One region of the Calothrix sp. CBUCES-K 9914 genome, then DNA from elsewhere that is predicted to be linked to it. Evidence: riboswitches for the same ligand, from Rfam matches in the RefSeq annotation. Region 1 holds a riboswitch; each other region holds the start of a gene.
What was found. Region 1 has a riboswitch for cyclic di-AMP ahead of AC2JBO_RS18355 (CmpA/NrtA family ABC transporter substrate-binding protein). Riboswitches for the same ligand answer to the same signal wherever they lie in the genome.
Positions count from the first base shown of each region.

Region 2: another riboswitch for cyclic di-AMP. It lies ahead of ntrB (nitrate ABC transporter permease); the one in region 1 lies ahead of AC2JBO_RS18355 (CmpA/NrtA family ABC transporter substrate-binding protein).
Region 3: another riboswitch for cyclic di-AMP. It lies ahead of AC2JBO_RS30735 (universal stress protein); the one in region 1 lies ahead of AC2JBO_RS18355 (CmpA/NrtA family ABC transporter substrate-binding protein).

Region 1 is NZ_JBXXZH010000076.1:24,597-28,868, reverse strand. It holds gene thiL (thiamine-phosphate kinase) at 1-232, opposite strand, end outside; gene AC2JBO_RS18355 (CmpA/NrtA family ABC transporter substrate-binding protein) at 274-1,593, opposite strand; cyclic di-AMP (ydaO/yuaA leader) riboswitch at 1,659-1,780, opposite strand; gene AC2JBO_RS18350 (peptidylprolyl isomerase) at 2,068-3,165, opposite strand; gene AC2JBO_RS18345 (DEAD/DEAH box helicase) at 3,355-4,272, opposite strand, start outside.
Region 2 is NZ_JBXXZH010000021.1:20,513-24,784, forward strand. It holds gene AC2JBO_RS06890 (NAD(P)H-dependent oxidoreductase) at 1-72, opposite strand, end outside; gene AC2JBO_RS06895 (sensor histidine kinase) at 120-1,310, opposite strand; cyclic di-AMP (ydaO/yuaA leader) riboswitch at 1,575-1,786, shown strand; gene ntrB (nitrate ABC transporter permease) at 1,891-2,730, shown strand; gene AC2JBO_RS06905 (ABC transporter substrate-binding protein) at 2,743-4,155, shown strand; gene AC2JBO_RS06910 (ABC transporter ATP-binding protein) at 4,182-4,272, shown strand, end outside.
Region 3 is NZ_JBXXZH010000179.1:4,994-9,265, reverse strand. It holds gene AC2JBO_RS30750 (fertility inhibition FinO-like protein) at 1-159, opposite strand, end outside; gene AC2JBO_RS30745 (flavodoxin) at 301-897, opposite strand; gene AC2JBO_RS30740 (Fur family transcriptional regulator) at 1,140-1,643, shown strand; cyclic di-AMP (ydaO/yuaA leader) riboswitch at 1,868-2,003, shown strand; gene AC2JBO_RS30735 (universal stress protein) at 2,188-2,880, shown strand; gene AC2JBO_RS30730 (M16 family metallopeptidase) at 2,987-4,261, opposite strand.

The DNA of each region.
Region 1 (4,272 bases):
CCATCGCAGCTAAATCTGATAAATTAGCAGCAACCGCACGCCAACCAGCATCTTCAGCAGATGTAGTAATTTCACTGAAATGAACATTATCAACTAATACATCAGTTGTAACTACTAAAGATTTTTCAGGTGCCGTTACTATTACTGCAGCATCATCGCCGATAATATCCGAAGGACAATACCGCTGTAAAATTTTTAAAAGACCCTGTTCACCAATATCGCTTACTTTCATTTTTCAAACGTAGGGTGGCTCAAGCCACCATACCAGATTTTTCAAACTTTCTTTATTTTCAAACTTTGCAAATAAGCTTGAGGGTTGTCTGGGTCAAATTTAATACCATCAAAGAAAGTTTCTATACCGCGCGACGAAGTTTTGGGAATTTCTACATCGGCAACACTTAGAGACTTTGCAACTTCTCGCCATAAATCTTCTCGGTTACATGTATTAACAATTTTTTTGATGTCGGTATTGGCTGGAATTTTACCCCAGCGAATATTTTCAGTGAGAAACCAGGTATCATGGCTTTTGAACGGGAAAGAAATAGAAGTTCCTTCACTCGACCAAAATTTAATTGCTAAAGATGGATTTTCTACAACACGACCATCACCATAGTCAAATTTACCTTTAACCCGCCCTTCAATGTCAGATACTGATGCATTGACGTAATTTTTTTCTGCCAGAATTCTACATAATTCATCTTTGTTTTCTGATTTGTCGCACCATTGTTGAGCTTCCATAATACCAGCAAGTACAGCTTTTGCTGCTTCTGGATTTTTATTTACCCAATCTGCTCGCATTGTAAAGACTTTTTCTGGATGGTTTTTCCAAATTTCTCCAGATGTCACCGCAGTAAAACCGATTTTTTGATTTACAATACGCGCGTTCCAAGGGTCAGTAGCACAAAAAATATCCATCGTACCCTGTTTCATGCTGCTTACAACTTGGGAAGGAGGAATAACGACAATGGAAGCATCATCTTCTGCATTAATACCACCAGCAGCTAACCAGTAACGTAACCACAAATCAATAGAACTGCTAGGAAATGTAATCGCGCATTTAATTTTACTGCCTTTAGTTTTAGCTTGAGCAAAAACATTTCTTAATGGAGAACTATTTAAGTTAACTCCAAGTTTCTGATACTGATTAACAACAGAAATTCCCACACCGTGAGTGTTCATTCGCGCTAAGATATACATAGGAATTTTTTGATTTCCTTTAGTAATCTTACCTTCAGAAATTAATTCTGGAATAGGGCTTTGGAAATGTCCACCATCTATTCCACCACCAGCAGAACCAATTTCAATATTATCTCGTAATGCAGACCAAGAAGCTTGCTTGGCTACTTCAACATTTTTGGCGCCGTGTTTGGCAAAAAAGCCTTTCTCTTTTGCTATTATCAAAGGCGCACTATCCACTACAGGTAAAAATCCCAGTTTAATATTCGTATTTGTTGAATCACTTGAGCTTTTAGGAGTCGTAGCTGTTGTACCACTCTGATTATTTGTACATCCATGTAGGGCTAAACTAGTTAAAGTACTTGCGGTTGCTGTCAACAAAAACTGGCGCCGAGACAAGTTACCATGTAGACGCATAAAATCTCCATTATTTATAACAAATATTTGACTCAGATACCCAAAATGATGCGTTCTCAATTGTTCAATTTACTCTCAAAGCTGACGAAGTTAGCTGACGGGCTAGAGTTGAGATTTACTCCCCTTTACAGGTTCGCCCCAAGATGCACGGTTCCTCCGTTCCAAAAGTAGCAAGCATCACTTACTTCTAGTCAAGTAACACATACCAAGTTTCAGATTAAGCTAATTGTGATTGCAAACAAATTTAACATTGTTATCCCTACTCGGCAATATATGTAACCAAAGCAATTAATTATACTGACAGTAAGTTATTTCTATGAGTCACAAATATTCATGCTAGTGCATAATTTTGTATATTATGAATATACTTTTTAAATTGATCTAGAGAATATTTTTAAAGTTAAATAATTTATCAATTGTTATTTTAAAATATAAATTGCGGAGACGTGATATATCACGTCTCTACATTATTAATTATGCAACTGGTTCAACTAAATTTTCTAAACCGTCAATAACTTTCGCCGATTCAATTTTGTCACCAGCTTTGAGTTGGTCTAAAACTTCTTTTCCTTCGGTAACATAACCAAAAATGGCATAGCGACCATCTAACAAGTTACGTCCAGCAGGTGTTAATTCTGGTTCAAACAGGAAGAAGAAAATTTGCGATGAGCCACCATTGACATCGCGCTCTGGACGTGCTAGTGCTAAGGCACCAAACGATGAGAAAGGTAATACAGGCATATCAACATAGCGCCCTGCTTCTTCTAAAGTAATACCGTAAGTAGGCGCCTTATCACCTTCTACCAACACTTCAAAAGGAACCGCGCGGTATTGGTTGGTTTTAGGGTCGATAAAACCATCAGCATCTTTGGGTTTACCAGTTTGGAGAACATATGACTCTTCAGAACGAGTAAATTCCAAACCGTCATAAAAACCGCGTTGAACTAAATCAACGAAGTTACCAGCAGTTACAGGTGCGCTGTAACCGTCAACTTCAACCGTCATGTCACCTTTATTCGTTTTAATCGCTATTTGCGCGCGACCTTTGAGTTGAGGCAAATTACTATATTCACTGGGAACTTCGTAAGGGAACGCTTTGACCATCGTTTGTTCTAAATCCCCTACTAAATCTAGAATGCCCGCGCGCTCTTCTTTAACTTTCTCTTTATCCTTAACTTCTACAACAGCACGGAGCGATTCAATTTTTGTCTTGATTTGCTCAATTAGCTGCTCTGCTTCAGCTTGACGTTCACTTTTGACCGAGGCGAGAATCTTGTTTGGTCTATCAAGAACGCGCGATGCTTTCTTTACGTCGTTGTTAACTGCACCCCAGCGTTTGTTTGCACGTAGCTGGTTAGAGATATCTTCTATACTTTTTTGCAATTCACGTACTGGCTTATTATCGATAGGCAGTGCGTAACGTAACAGTGCTTTGCCGTCGGTGATGGCATTCCCTGCTGGCAATGCAGCATAACTAGGGGGAGTCCACCCAGTAGTAATACCTAAGATTAGAGTTAGCGACAGCACTAATTTTAGGCTGCCCTTCAGTTTGGTTTTTAATAAATCGAACATGGAAACTACTCAAATACAGCATTAATTGTCTTCCTGGGTGTTACCCATTAACAATCTTCCCACAGTAAAGTCCTTTATTAGTCAGGTGCGTGACGCTACTAACACTGCGCTTCGTTTTCAAATTTTAGTCAGGTGCGTGACGCTACTAGCACTGCGCTTCGTTTTCAAATTTTAGTAGCGTCACGCACCCTACTCTGGAAATTGTCGCACCAGCAATCTGGGGGGATTCCCTAAATTCTCCGTTTTTAACTTACAAGCAATCGGCGCCAGTAGTCCGTTAAATAAATCATCTACAACTCGTTTATAAATCAAACTAGAAGCAAATAATTCCAATTCCGAACGAGTTTGATTATGGTTTACAAAAATATACAGTTTATCTAACAATGAATAAAAAGGTGGAGCATGTTCGGCAATTAATTGCGTCCACATTGGTGGTGTCTCAGTTGGTAATTTTTCATCGTCTATATTTAAACCAAGAGTTACTATCAACTGAATATTATTAAATCCAAAGTTGATATACTTTTCACCGAGCATACCAACATATTGACCGCTACCGCTATTAAACTTGATGATTAAACATACCCTGTTATCATCCAACAAACACCAACTACCAATATAATCCGTTGGTTGTACGCTATTCGAGTCTACTGTCAAAACTTCTGCTGCTTCATTATTATAAGACTTAAGCAAGTCGGCTAGTTGAAAGCGTTCGGAGTCTGTTAAATACTTAATAGCGCTTTGCCACAAGTGTAAGTCTTGATTAATTAGTGTTTTCAATCTCACTACATCACTGTTATTTATTGCAGCAATGACATCCGATGCTAGTTGCAGCATCTTTACCTGTAAAGAAGACACGCGCGCGCGGTTCGCAGTAAACGTATTTACATAATCCCATTGTTTCAATGCAACAGCCGCATATGTCAGCATCACGTTCGCATTTACTACATCATTCTCACTCGCATTCATGACTCGAATACGATACGATTCAAATACTTCTTCCCATATAGCATTGGCGCCACACCCAAAGTACTCACTCCAATTACTATCATTATTAAAATTTACAGCCTTACTTCCAAACTCTGCTTCCATCCAAAACTGATACCACCA
Region 2 (4,272 bases), on a different contig from region 1:
GAATTTTTTGGTTGCATAACGCCATTTGAGTTGCTCTAATACCTCTTCTGGCGCCGATACTGTCGTAATCATACACAATAATCATTATGGTTCTCTACTAACTATAACGGCTACCACGGTCAATCTTTTATTTTTAGGGGGAATGTTACCTGGAAGGTTGAGCCAAAGTTTACTTCGGATGTAACTTCTATTTCTCCTTGCAGTAATTTTACTAGCCTAGTTACAATAGCTAACCCTAACCCGGTACTTTCGCTCAGGTAAGATTTATCTGAGCGGTTGACGCGGAAATATGGTTCAAATATCTTTGCTCGGTCTTCTTCGCTTATTCCTATTCCAGTATCCGTTACTGCTAATGTCCATTTTTTACTGTTTATTTGCTTACAGTTAATTTTTATACTCCCTGACTCCGTATAGCGAATTGCGTTACTTACTAGATTGGTAATTATTTGCTGTAATTGTAATGAATCCGTGACAACTTCAACTGGCGCCTTTTTACAATCTACTGTTATTGTCAGATTTTTGTTACGCACGAGGGGTTCCATCATACCGTGGACATTTTCAATAATTTCGCATACGTTAGTAGGTGAAGCCTTTACTTTCAGCTTTCCTGCATCAAATCGCGAAATTTCTAGTACGTTGTTGATTAGGCGAAGCAGTTGCCTTCCATTGTTTAGTATATGCTCTATATGAGCTAGATTGTGATATTTTTCTCTAATTTCAGGTGGTTGTTGCTGTACACGCAAAAATAAGTCTGAATACCCAATTATAGAAGTCAGTGGACTTTTTAACTCGTGTGCTAAAAATGAAACGTTGTCTTGATTTGCACGTATTAAACGATTCAATTCTTCGTTGTTTAACTTAAGTTGACTTTGCAACTGTTGTAATTCATTTAACCGCTCGCTTACGTAGCTCTTAAAACATTGGGCTATCGCTTCATCTATTACTGCATCAATTATTCGTATCGCGCGAATTGCCTTTACCGTATTTATACTTGCTAAATCTTGCTCCAAGGTGTCAAATATGACTGTTTTTAATAAATGATATTCTCTCGCAATTTCTGAAGGGTTATATCCTTGTCTTGCTCTAAGAACACCATGCTGTAAGCTAGCTTCGACAATCGTTTTGATATCATTGTCGTGAGACTCAACTAGTACATTTGACATCGCCTTGATTACGTCAGGGAGATGGTCAATTATAGCACTCGAACGCAAATTTCCAGCACTGGTAATCTGTCTGTCCTTACGGACTTCTGCTACCCACTCCTGAGTAATCGCGTCGGTCTTTTCTAGCAACAGTTCACTAACATTCATTATTCGTTCTTAAAAATAAAGAATATATTATTTTAATTGCAATTATTTAGCCATGTAACTGCCTCTAGCAGTAAATAAAATTTATTTTATCTATCTTGAGGAGTAATTACAAAAGTGTTTAACTAAGTTAATGTGAATTAAGAGCTATGCAGTAATAAATAATCCTAATCCTAAAGAAAGATAGATATACGGTAGTATTACGGTAATGTTGATGTTAAACTCTATATGTCGGAGTCAGTCAGCCTAATTCGATAATAAAAATTATACCTGTCAATGCTAAGTGTATATAATCAAAATTGTCGAAACGGAGGAACCACTTTTGGGGCGTATCTTTTTAAAGTGCTGAGTTATGAGTGCTGAGTTATGAGTGGGTTTATTACTCAGCACTCAGCACTTTCAACTCATCACTTGTAAGAGAGGGGTATCTCTCAACTCTAGCCCGTCAGCTAACTTCGTAGGCATTGAGAGGAAACTGATACATGTTGCACTACATTATATTTTTGTTGCAATCTTAATCAGATATCCTCGGCTGGTACTGCTCGGATTTTTTGTACCTACTCAAATTTGTTGAGGTTACTCTGTGATATTTCAATTAAATTTAGCGGCAATTGCGGCAGTTGCTGGGCAAGCGGTATGGCGCCGTTCTAAACCCTTCATTGTACGTGATAGTTTTCTGCTCCCTTGTTTGGGATTTTTGGGTGTAATTTTGTTATGGTGGCTGATTGCAATTTTAAACCACCAACTAATGCCAACTCCAGCAGAGGCACTAGTTGCTAATCTTGACTATATAATGAATCCGTTTTTTGAACGGGGACCTGGTAACTTGGGCATCGGTTGGTTGCTGATAGCTAGTTTGCGTCGGGTATTAATAGGGTTTGGACTAGGCGCCTTAGTTGCGATCCCGGTCGGGTTTCTAGTTGGTATGTCTAAGCAAGCGATGATGGCACTTAATCCTGTCATTCAAATCTTTAAACCTGTATCACCTTTGGCTTGGCTACCAATTTCTTTAGCTATTTTCAATCTTGCAGACCCATCAGCGATTTTCGTAATTTTCATTACTTCGCTTTGGCCTACCATTCTGAATACAGCTTTGGGAGTATCGAGCGTTCCCAAAGACTATATAGATGTCGCGCGAGTTATAGAAATGCCGCGTTGGCGCCAAATCATTAAAATTATCCTACCTGCAAGTTTGCCTTACATTTTTACAGGTTTACGAATTAGTTTGGGAATCGCTTGGCTTGTAATTGTGGCAGTAGAGATGTTAACAGGCGGTGTTGGGATTGGGTTTTTTGTTTGGGATGAATGGAGTAGGCTAAACTTAAACTCTGTTTTTCTGGCAGTGTTTGTAATCGGTTTAACTGGACTATTACTTGATTATGCTGTTGGCAAACTTCAAGAATTTGTTACTCATCGTAAATAGGTATTTAAGAGTATGAGTAACACTAATAATAATTGGACACGGCGCCATTTTATCCAGGGTATAGGAGCAACCGCAGCGGGAAGCGTTCTTTCTTCTTGTGCTGTTAACGCGAACCGGGCGCCACGTGGTTTGTCGAAGCAAGCATTAGAAATTGAACAGGTTGTTGATTCCAAAACTTTAGAAAAACCCAATTTAACTGTGGGTTATGTACCAGTAAATGACTGTGCGCCATTTGCTATCGCATGGGAGAAAGGGTTTTTTCGTAAATATGGATTGAATGTAACCCTTAACCGTGAAGCTAGCTGGGGAACATCGCGGGATGGAATTATTTTCGGACGTTTGGATGCTTCTCCTGTGGTATGTGGTGCCGTAACAAACGCTCGTACAGGTGCAGAAGGCGCCCGTCATGCTCCACTATGTGCAGCCATGACAATTCACCGTCATGGTAATGCTTTAACTATGAATAAAGCAATGTGGGAAGCTGGGTTGCGACCGTGGAAAGAATATAATGGTGATTTAGAGAAGTTTGGAAGAGATTTTCGCGGTTACTTCGATAAATTACCTTCGGAAAAACGTGTTTGGGCGGTAGTACTGAGTTCTGCCATATACGAATATTTTGTTCGTTACTTAGCTGCTGCTGCGGGAGTGGCGCCAGATGAGGAATTTAGAATTGTAATTATTCCTCCGCCGCAAATGTTAGTGAATATGCGAATTGGAGCGATGCAAGGTTATATGGTAGCAGAACCTTGGAACACGCGCGCAATTACTGGTAATGAAGGTATTGGTTTTACATTTGCTCAGGGTCGGGAAATATGGCACGGACACCCAGATAGGTTACTTGCTGTAATGGAGTCGTTTATTAACGAGAATCCTAAAACTTATCGGTCGTTAGTGAAAGCGATGATTGAAGCTTGTCGATACTGTGGCGACCCAAAAAACCGTGAAGAAGTCGCTAAAATTATCTCTAATCGCTCATTTACAGGCGCCAAACCAAAGTTAACTCGTCCCGGAATTGTAGGAGAATATAATTATGGTGGTTTTGATGGGAATAAAAGAATAGTATCATCACCAGAAACTACAATATTTTTTGACTTGCCGCCTTCTTTCGCACAAGTAGAAAATGACCATTCAACGTTTTTATGGCAGTCTGAGAGTTTATGGTTGATGACGCAAGCAACAAGATGGGGACAAAATAAAGAATTTCCCAAAAACGCTGAACAGCTAGCACGTAAAGCATGGCGAACAGACCTATATCGTGAAATAGCTGCAGAACTGGGCATTCAGTCTCCTAAAGAAGACTACAAAATAGAACCTGCTGAAGCTTTCATCGACAAAAAAGCATTTGACCCCAGTGACCCTACAGGCTATCTTAAAAGCTTCAAAATTCGTGCAAACAGCCCCATCTCATTTTATTTGTCTAGTTAGAGATTATTCCTACTTCGAGGTATAAAATGAAATCTACCATTGCGAACACAAGTTACCAGGAGTCAAATTTGAACCGTCCTGCATTTTTGGAAGTTATCAATTTGCGTAAGTCTTATC
Region 3 (4,272 bases), on a different contig from region 1:
ATCTTCTAACTTTTTGAATACTTTTGGCTTAATCGTTATGGTAATAATTCTACCATCACAATCAACGTCAAAAGACTTCCAATTATTCTCCGCTGTTTTAACATCGGATGGAAACTCATTAATTTTGAGAGTGACTTCTAGTTTGCCTTGTGTTGTCATGGCGCCACCTTTATCTAACTCTTAAATGTTTTGTATGTTACTTGAACATCAAAAATGTTACACTTACGCCGTTTGAATGTAACTTAATTATTGCAAATCTTTATATTTTGATAATTTGTGTAACAATTGTTAGAATATTTGTTAGAAATGCTGTTTAATTTGAGCTACCCAGATGCGAATGCGCTCTAGAGTTAATTCAGGTTGGTTATCTTCATCTATCGCAAGTCCAACAAATTCTCCCTGAGTAGAAGCTCTAGTGCCATTTCTGAGTTGTATTACTTGACCCTCAATTATCGCTATTGACCCATTACTCAATTCAACTGGTCTACGACTAATTAAAGCTTTGGATTCTTCAAAATTGTAACCTTCTGTAGACCAACAACCAACCCTAATACCTCCTAATAAGGTTATCTTAGTTGCTAATATCCCCATCGCATCAACAAAGTTGTATGGATATTCTACTTGGTCTCCTAAACCAAAGTATGCAACTTTTTTATTCCGAAAATTTATATTTTCAAGCCTTGGCAAAAAAACTTCCCAATCACTCTGTAACCTCCCAATACCCCAAGTTGGCGAGCCAATAATTAGTTTATCATACTTTGCAAAATCTTCCTCGCTAGCTTCTGCTACGCAATACAATTTTACTATCTCTTTGCCAAACTCATTCCGTATTAATTCAGCTATAGCATCGGTGTTACCCGTTGTACTGCTATAAAACAGTCCGATTTTTGCAGACATTGTACTCTCAACCTTCACGTTTGATTTACTAGTTGTTGCAATTTATAATCAACTAATAAGACATTACAGTAAAATGAAATTTATTGCAAAAAGTTTGCACTAAAATTCTTATATCCCTTTCTCAATAATACTTTTTATTGCAAATCACTCCGTAATGGCACAGTATTGTTAATCTATACACATTAGCTGCTGCGTCTTTACGGCGCCTTTGCTAGTACTAAAATATTATTCAAGAGTCCATTATGGATACATCAGGTTCTCTCAAGTCTGAGCTTAATGCAAAAGGATGGCGTTTTACTTCCCAACGTGAAGTAATATTGCAGCTTTTTGAAAATCTTCCTCAAGGCAGTCATTTAAGCGCAGAGGAAGTGCATGAGTTGTTATCGGAGCGTGAAGAAAAAATCAGCTTGTCAACGATATACCGGACTTTAAAGCTAATGACTCGGATGAAAATTTTACGTGAGTTGGAGTTAGCAGAAGTTCATAAGCACTATGAGTTAAACACCAACTCCCAAAATAACCATCACCATGCAGTGTGTATTCAGTGTAATATGACCGTGGAGTTTGAAAATAGTTCAGTTTTCAAACAAGCCTTGAAACAGGTAGAAAAAGCTGGTTTGGATATGCTTGACTGTCAGCTCACCATTCATACTATCTGCCCTGAAGCTATACGTAAAGGATGGCCTGCAATGCTTCCAAATAATTGGCTTTGTACGCGCGCTATCCAATCTAGGGAGCAAAAGTAATCAAATGTAAAGATTAATTAAGTTAAATCGAAAAAATTAAGTTAATTTATATTAATATACTTTGCTTTAAGATTCCGTGCTTCTTAAGCAAGTCGGGAATCTTACACACCCGCAAAATTAATCTAAGGATAGATATTTTAGCAGCAATAACATATATAATCATATATTGTTATCGAGTTACGTTAAGTCAACCTGATATATATACCTATGTACATCCGTTGATTCAAAATAGGTAGCTGAATCTAAATTCAGTACAACTGAATTTAGAACGGAGGAACCAGTTCTTTGGGGCTAATCTATGAGAGGCACCTTCCAGCCTTTGCCCGTCAGCTAACTCCGTAAGCTTTGGAAGGAACTCCCTTATATATGGCTGTAATAACAGTTTAATTCGGGTTTCCTTATCATCAATTTTAGATTTGCTTATTATAAGTAAGTGAAGTGTCATCAAATCTTGACAATTCATTAATTAAAACATGAGAATATCTAAGATTGACATCTCCACTCCTTTGCGCGTTGTTCTTTATATCTGGAGAGAAGTGAAACTGTGAAAATAAAGCCAATGTTAACTCGACTTCAAAACACTATTGGTCGAGATGATTTAATCGAGCAAATGATACTGGCACCATCTGCAAGTTGGAGCATGACGGCAACAAATAGTAACTTCACGAGTATTGACAAGAATGATGGACTTGGAAATACGGCAAAGTTTATTGTTGCGTACAACAGTTCTTGTTACAGCCATACTGCACTGGATATAGCTTTATGTATGGCACATCAAGCAAGGTTAGCGTCAAACATGCGAGTGCTAGTTCAAGCTGTTTATGTAGTCGAGGAAGAACAAAACTGCTACATAGGTGATACACGAGATACACGAGATACTTATATTAATACTAGTAGTCAACCTACTTATGAGTATTTCGCTTGTGATTTACCAAATACGTCAAAATCTGTTACACCCGTGTTATTGGAACAAAGATTTCACGAAAGCTGTTTGACAAAGATAGAGCAAGCAGATAATATTCTTTATTCCGCGCGTTCTTTAGCGGAAGAATGGCAAAGTAATTTTAAAGCATATTTACGCTTTGGCTCTGTTGCAGCTGAACTCAAGCAAGTTGTTCAATCTGAAAACGCGGATATATTGTTTTTGGGTTGTAAGTCTTTTTACCACCCACTAGTTCAGTCTTTAGGTTCTGACTTAGGATGTACTATTTTAGGAATCCCGACTTCGATAGATTAGTTTGAAATTTAGTTTGAGATTAAGTTTGAAATTTAGTTTAAAATTTTTGATACCCCCCGACTTGGTAAAAGAAGGGGGGTATTTGATGTTTTGCGTTCAAAACGGCTTAAAAAGGTTTTACAATTACTGCACCGTAAGCATCATTTGGTAAATATTTTTTTGCTGCTTGCATTAAGTGTGTGGAATTTTGCCCTTGAATGTGAGAAGGGTAATCAAAAGCTGGTTCTAAGGCGCCTACGAGTGATTGATAATAACCATATAAAGAAGCTCTATCGCTGGGAGATTCATTCGCGAAAACAAATCGCTTTGCGACCTGAGAACTAATACGGGTTAGTTCGGAAGCACTAACTGGTTCAGCAGAAAGCGCACGGATGTGTTCGCATATAACATTTTCTACTATTTCTAAATTTTCTACCGGACACTGTGCTGAAACATAAAATATTCCTTGGTGTTGAAAATTCATGTTGCTGGCGCCGATGTGCGATACTAAACCTCTATTTTCTCGCAGGTCACGTACTAACCTAGATGTACGTCCATGTCCTAAAATTGCTGCGAGTACATCTAAAGCATAGGTTTGACTCAGGTCGTTCAACCCAGGAACTCGCCAAATCATTGCTAAACGCGCTTGTTGTAAGCTTTTATCTATATGTACACTGCGAACAATTTTCTTAAATGGTGTTTCTGGTTGACTTATTGTTTTTTGATATGGTGTTTGCTCCTTATCATTGGCAAACCCTAAAATAACGGTATCGATTAACTTTTCGACGGGCAAGTTACCTACAACTACTGCTGTCATTGACTTTGGCTGATACCAATGCGAATGGAAATCTCGCATTTGCTGGGGTTGAAGCTGTGATACTACTGAAGTGCTTCCTAACACCTGACGACGATACGGTGATTCACAAAAGGACATGTCCATCATTTTAGTAAAGATTCGGCGCCGAGGATTATCATCACTCCTGCGAATTTCTTCTAATACTACTAACCTTTCGCGTTCAAATGCATCATCGGGAATTAACGGGTTTAATACCACATCCATTTGCAACGGCGCCAGTTCAGTAAAATCTTGAGGGGCACAAGTTAGATAGTAATGTGTATAGTCTTGGCTAGTAGCAGCATTTGTTACAGCACCACGCTGCTCAATTCTTCGTTCAAATTCTCCGCTTTGTAGTCTTTGAGTTCCTTTAAATATCATATGCTCAAGAAAATGAGCCATTCCATTAATTTCGTCAGGTTCTGAGTAACTACCAATCGAAAGCCATAAACTTAAGTTTACAGCATCAATAGGCATTTGCTCTGCTACTATCGTTAGACCATTGGGTAAGTAGTGTATTTGTGGAGCGTTGAGACGAGGTAGTCTTTCTAGGGTTGAGGAGGTCATCAGGTAAAGGG